Prochlorococcus marinus subsp. marinus str. CCMP1375: one gene and its partner. The protein of the gene in region 2 binds, or shares a complex with, the protein of the main gene of each other region. Links are inferred from orthologs where the notes say so. Each region holds a gene or a part of one and is shown on either strand. Other genes may lie near its edges.

Region 1 (3,160 bases), 1.3 Mb from region 2 along the record:
AAAAATCCATCCTGTATATATCTGAATTAGAGATGCTCCTGCTGTAATACGCTCCCAAGCACTTTCAGGCGTATCTATGCCTCCAACTCCAATTAAGGTTAAGTCTGCCCCAGCATTTTTTCTTAGACGTTGGATGATTTCAATGGCTCTGCCGCGTAAAGGTCTACCACTGAGTCCACCATTTTCTTGACTGAGAGGATTCTTTGTTTGAGCTATAATTCGATTTTCTAATCCTAATCGATCTATACTTGTATTTACGGCTATTATCCCCGCTAATCCTTCTTCAAAGGCTACTGTGGTTAAGCTATCAATTGCAATATTATCTAGATCAGGAGCAATTTTTACTAATAAAGGTGGACAGGAAGGCAAGCGTCTTAATCGTTTGATTAACCTACGTAATGCTTTGGCATCTTGTAATTTTCTAAGATTTGGTGTGTTCGGTGAACTGACATTAATAACTGCATAATCAGCGAAAGATGAAAGTATTTCAAGAGAAGACGCATAATCTTCATGTGCTTGCTCAAGTGGAGTGACCTTAGATTTTCCTAAATTTAGGCCAATCAATGATGACCTGTTGCCAGGTGATTTGAGTTTTTGCCTTTCAAGAATATCTCTCATGGTGACAGCTCCATTGTTATTGAATCCCATTCGATTTAAAGCAGCCTTTTCTTTTGAAAGTCGAAAAAGTCTAGGCTTAGGATTTCCTTCTTGTGCATGCCACGTTACTGTTCCTAGTTCTGCAAACCCAAACCCAAAGTTGTTCCAGATGCCTGCTGCAATCCCATTTTTGTCAAAACCTGCTGCTAGACCTAGAGGGTTCTTAAAATGACAACCGAATATTTTTTGTTCTAGTCTTGGGTCTTTGCGGTTAAGTTCTATTTCTAACTGAGTTAATGCTTGTGATATCCCAGGCCAATTTCTATAAAGAGATGCTTGTCTAAGGCTATTAAGTGCAAGTTGAGTTAGTTGCTCTGCGTCAACTCCTTCATCTTTTGCAAGTATTGGTTTAAAAAATTTCTTGTACAGTGATTCGCTGGAGAATATGTTAGGCCATGATCTATTTTTCATTTTGGATATGATGATCACATTGAAGTTGTATCGCAATTTTTTTTGAAAAGCTCACGGCAATATCGTCGACTCTTTCATTATCAGGATCTCCACTATGTCCCTTTACATATTCAAGCCTAACGTTAGCTAGTCGATATTGATCCAATGCCTCCCACAGATCTTGATTGAGAACTTGTTTCCCAGATGCTGTTCTCCACCCTTTCTTTTTCCAACCTTTTATCCATGTTTCAAAGCCATCAATAAGATATTTACTATCTGTACGGATTCTGAGGTGTGGATCTCTATCAAAATCTCTTAGTTTTTTCAAAACTTCTAAAGCAGCTGTTAGTTCCATTCGATTATTTGTTGTGTTAGTTTCAAATCCCCCAAATTCTTGAACACTTCCATCTTCAAATCGTATAAGAGCTCCCCATCCTCCTGGCCCTGGATTCCCACTACATGCTCCATCGGTTGCGGCAGCAATTATTCGACCATGTTTTTTAGTCATTTTAAAAAAAGAGCCGGCCATTTAGACCGGCATTTAAAGAGTTCAAAATTCTGGTTTCATGAATAATAGACAGAATTTATTTTAGAGTTACTTTCCCTCCTACTGCTTCTATAGCTTTCTTGAGTGCTTCTGCGTCCTCTTTAGAAGCACCTTCTTTAATAGTCTTTGGAGCAGCTTCAACCATTGCTTTTGCATCTCCTAGGCCTAGCCCAGTAGCATTACGCACTTCTTTAAGGACTTTAATTTTGGCGGAAGCGTCAAAGCTTTCAAGTACAACATCAAATTCGGTTTTTTCTTCTGCAGCAGCTTCACCGCCACCAGTAGCGGCTCCTGGGGCTGCCATGACCACACCGGCAGATGCGGCGGCAGATACACCAAATGCCTCTTCTATTTGCTTTACAAGCTCAGAGGCTTCAAGCAGTGAAAGGCTTTTCAATGAATCGAGAATCTCGTCTGTTTTTTTAGACATGATTGGAATACAACAGTATTTAGGGAGAAAAAGAGTTAGTCGAAGAGTATGTGAGGTATTCAGCTTTCACTGTTCTCAGCATGTTGTTTAAGTGATCTAGCTAGACCAGAAGGAATTTCATTAACACCAACTGCAATTTTTGTAGTGATGGAATTTAATGCACCAGCAATTTGTGCCATAAGTGCTTCTTTAGAAGGTAGAGCAGCAATTGCTTTGATTTCATCTTGAGTAAGAAGCTTGCCTTCATATAGGCCGCCCTTTGTCTCAGATTTTTTGGTTTCCTTTTGGAAAGCTTGGACTGCTTTAAGGGCACTGCCCACATCGCCTTTTACAAGAACAAATGCGTTGGTGCCATTTAATAAGGATTCAAGGCCTGACCAAGTGGCATCTCCATTAATAGCTTTGCGCATCAAGGTGTTTTTAGTTACCTTGCAAATGCCACTGCTTTGCTCAAGACGAGAACGCAGATCAGACATTTCTTTAATGGATAGGCCCTGGTAATCCAGAACTAAAGCCATATCAGCTTTATCGAGGAGGCCTTTAATCTCTTCGACAATTTGTTTTTTGCTCTCCAGCGTGCGGCCCATAGGGTTGGATCGAATCGGGGGAAGAAGCCGGACATACGGCCGAATTGATCTCTTAAAATAAGAGACGAGGGCCGCTGTCGATTCAATCCAAATTTGGAAAATCTTTGCGTTAACCTCGGCAGGATTTCTATTAATTTTTCTAAATTAAGAAATTTAGAAAAAAAATACCTGCTGTCTATGGCCGGGCGCATGCCCGTTTGGCGTTAACCAATAGATTAAAGATACATCAAAGAGGTGACTATTCTTCCTTGCTGTCTTGTAAAGCAGCAATATCAATTTCTACAGAAGGTCCCATAGTCGAAGTTATATAAAGACTTTTCCAATAACGTCCTTTGGCTCCGCTTGGCTTATTTCTATCAATTGCTTCGTGTAATACCTTTAAATTTTCCAATAAATCTTCTGGAGAAAAGCTGGCTTTGCCAAATCGAACATGAACAATTCCTGCTCGATCAGCTCTAAACTCTAATTTTCCAGCTTTGAATTCTTTTATTGAACTTATAAGGTCAGTAGTTACTGTTCCAGCCTTGGGATTGGGCATCAACCCTCTAG
Region 2 (3,176 bases):
AGAAAAATGAAGGTGAAGCAGGGCGTCGAAAGATTTCTCAGATAACTCGTTATGTCGCTCTTGGTTGGGGGCTTATGCAGAGCTTAGTTTTTGCATTAATTCTTAGACAATATGCAATTGAGAGTTTGAGTGAAACTGCATTTGTTTTTCAAACAGCAATTGCATTAGTTACTGGATCAATGATTGTTATGTGGCTGAGTGAAATTATTACCGAAAAGGGTATTGGTCAGGGCGCTTCATTAGTTATTTTCTTGAATATCGTGGCAACTCTTCCTAAGGCACTTAGTTCTACGATTGAGAAGGCCCAAACTGGGGACAGAAATGATGTATTTGGAATAATTGTTCTTTTAATAGTTTTCTTGATAACTATTGTAGGAATTATTTTCGTCCAAGAAGGTGCGAGAAGATTGCCAATTGTGAGTGCCAAAAGACAAATAGGCGGTACTGCTTTATTACCAACCAGACAAAGTTATTTGCCTTTAAAATTAAATGCTGGGGGAGTGATGCCGATCATATTTGCCTCTGCGTTGATTTTTCTTCCAATTACAATTGCCAATTTCACTAAAAACCCACTTTTAATACAAGCTGCTAGTGCTTTGAATCCAAGTTCTGCAAATCCTTGGCCTTATGCAATTACTTTTTTTGCTTTAATTCTTGGATTTGCATATTTTTATGCTTCTTTGACAATTAATCCCATTGACATTGCAGCAAATTTAAAGAGGGGGGGTGTAGCAATTCCAGGGGTGAGGCCTGGTAGTGCAACATCAAAGTATCTTTCAGGTGTTCAAAATAGGCTGACTTTGCTAGGAGGACTTTTTTTAGGTTCTGTTGCAATTGTTCCTGCTGCAGTCGAGAGAGCTACCAATGTTCAAACATTTCAAGGTTTAGGTGCAACCTCTTTATTGATTCTCGTTGGGGTTGCAATTGATACTGCTAAACAAGTTCAGACTTATGTGATTTCACAAAGGTATGAAGGTCTTGTTCGGCAATGATTTCCTACAAAAACTTTTCTAGATGAATTCAATGAAGAATCGATTGCTATTTTTAGGTCCCCCTGGTGCAGGGAAAGGTACACAGGCAAGCCTTATTTGTAAAGATCAAGGTTTTTTGCATTTGTCTACAGGAGATTTATTACGCGAAGAAGTTTCTGGGGGAACCGATTTAGGGAAAAAAGCTGAATTGATAATGAATAAAGGTGAGCTTGTAAGTGATGAAATTGTTATATCTATTGTTGAAAAAAGACTTATCAAATATTCAGAAGGGTGGCTTTTGGATGGATTCCCAAGGAATCTTGCACAAGCTAGTTTGTTACAAAATTTGCTTGGAAGAATTTCACAGCCTATTGAAATTGTTCTCTTAATAGAAATAGACGATGAAATTTTGACTGAGAGAATGCTTGGACGAGGTAGAAAAGATGACAATAAAGCAGTTATAAAGAATAGACTCAAGATATATAAAGACCAAACTTCTCCATTAGTAGATCACTACAAAAAACAAGGAATTCTTAAGTCTATTAATGGTTGCGGGAGTGTCGAAGATGTTAATAGTCGGATCAAGGAAGCATTAAGCTGAATGGTGTAGTAAAATAGACCTTTGCAAATATGGGGAGCCTCACCCAATGAAGGTGCGAGCCTCAGTCAAAAAAATGTGTGAAAAGTGCCGGGTGATTCGTCGCCATGGCAGGGTAATGGTCATTTGTACTGCTACTCAAAAACACAAACAACGTCAGGGGTAATTCTTTGGCAAATTACTAGATTAAAAGTTTAAGGTGTTTTTTCATCAAGTACTTTTTCTAGCAATCTTCTTTCTACTCACAGAGTGGATTTTCTTCTCCTTTGATTCAAAGTTTAAGTGGCAAGAATCGCCGGCATTGACTTACCCCGTGACAAACGGGTTGAAATTGCCCTCACCTATATATATGGGATTGGTTTAACCCGAGCCCAAAATATCCTTGCAAAAACAGGGGTCAACCCTGATATACGTGTAAAGGATTTAGAAGATGGTGATGTTCAAAAACTAAGAGCTGCGACTGAATCCTTCACTATTGAAGGAGATTTGCGTCGTCAAGAGGGCATGGCTCTTAAACGACTGCAGGACATAGGATGTCTCCGTGGCCGTCGTCACCGAATGAGTCTTCCCGTTAGAGGACAACGTACTAGAACAAATGCGCGTACTCGTAGAGGTTCTCGTAAAACTGTTGCAGGAAGGAAAAAATAAGATCTAAATTTTCTACCTTTTAATAAAGAAGGTTCCCCTCCCCATTTACTACCAAGCAGGCCCCATCTAATGGCCACACCAGCAAAGAAAACAGGTTCAAAGAAGTCTAAGCGCAACGTCCCAAACGGTGTTGTGCACATTCAAAGCACCTTCAATAACACAATTGTTTCTATAACTGATACAAATGGAGAAGTTATCTCTTGGTCATCAGCAGGTGCAAGTGGCTTTAAAGGAGCTAGAAAAGGTACACCATTTGCGGCGCAAACTGCAGCTGAAGCTGCAGCTAGGCGAGCACTTGATCAAGGCATGCGTCAGATCGAGGTTCTCGTAAGAGGACCCGGTTCTGGTCGTGAAACAGCTATTCGTGCACTACAAGTGGCTGGTCTTGAGATCACATTGATTAGAGATGTGACACCTCTCCCTCACAATGGTTGTAGAAGGGCAAAACGCAGGCGCGTTTAACCTTCTTCGCTTCACTTCACTTAATGTGAATTTCTTTAAACTCTTTCTTATTTGATTTAGCCCGTGTTGCAATACCAGATTGATCGGATCGAACATCAAGTTTCTGATGATCGCTCCCAAACAGGAATATTCCTAATAGGCCCTCTTGAAAGAGGGCAGGCAACAACCTTGGGTAACTCTCTTAGAAGAGTACTTATGGGTGGCCTAGAAGGCAGTGCAGTAACAGCGGTGCGTATTTCAGGAGTAAATCATGAATATGCAACTGTCCCTGGAGTTCGCGAGGATGTTCTCGATATTCTTCTGAATTGTAAAGAGCTCACCGTCAACAGTAGAAGTCAAGAGTTAGAAATTGGCCGCCTTGTTGTAACTGGACCAGCAGAAGTCAAAGCTCGTGATCTTCAATTTTCTTCTCAAGTTCAAATTGTTGATGTTGATCGTCCAATCGCAACTGTACATTCCGGGCATAGCTTGGAGTTAGAACTTCATGTTGAAAGAGG

Evidence for each region.
Region 1: rpmJ (region 2) and rplL share a complex: the UniProt entries of both Escherichia coli proteins name them as parts of the 50S ribosomal subunit. The link is inferred for Prochlorococcus marinus subsp. marinus str. CCMP1375 from one-to-one orthologs.

The regions. Positions count from the first base shown.
Region 1 is NC_005042.1:223,274-226,433, forward strand. What follows is about bases 329-3,160. They hold rplL (50S ribosomal protein L7/L12), read right to left. Parts: upstream 2,025-3,160; coding sequence 1,632-2,024; downstream 329-1,631. Other genes in these bases: PRO_RS01130 (quinone-dependent dihydroorotate dehydrogenase), read right to left, coding at 329-1,068; rnhA (ribonuclease HI), read right to left, coding at 1,058-1,555; rplJ (50S ribosomal protein L10), read right to left, coding at 2,084-2,611; rplA (50S ribosomal protein L1), read right to left, coding at 2,850-3,160. In the rest of the region: more of PRO_RS01130, read right to left, coding at 1-328. UniProt on the Escherichia coli protein: The binding site for several of the GTPase factors involved in protein synthesis (IF-2, EF-Tu, EF-G and RF3). Is thus essential for accurate translation.
Region 2 is NC_005042.1:1,552,579-1,555,754, reverse strand. What follows is about bases 329-3,176. They hold rpmJ (50S ribosomal protein L36), read left to right. Parts: upstream 329-1,618; coding sequence 1,619-1,735; downstream 1,736-3,176. Other genes in these bases: PRO_RS08280 (DNA-directed RNA polymerase subunit alpha), read left to right, coding at 2,743-3,176; rpsK (30S ribosomal protein S11), read left to right, coding at 2,287-2,679; rpsM (30S ribosomal protein S13), read left to right, coding at 1,852-2,217; PRO_RS08300 (adenylate kinase), read left to right, coding at 1,024-1,572; secY (preprotein translocase subunit SecY), read left to right, coding at 329-992. Outside these bases: more of secY, read left to right, coding at 1-328. UniProt on the Escherichia coli protein: One of the last ribosomal proteins to be assembled in the 50S subunit, it contacts a number of helices in the 23S rRNA, acting as molecular glue.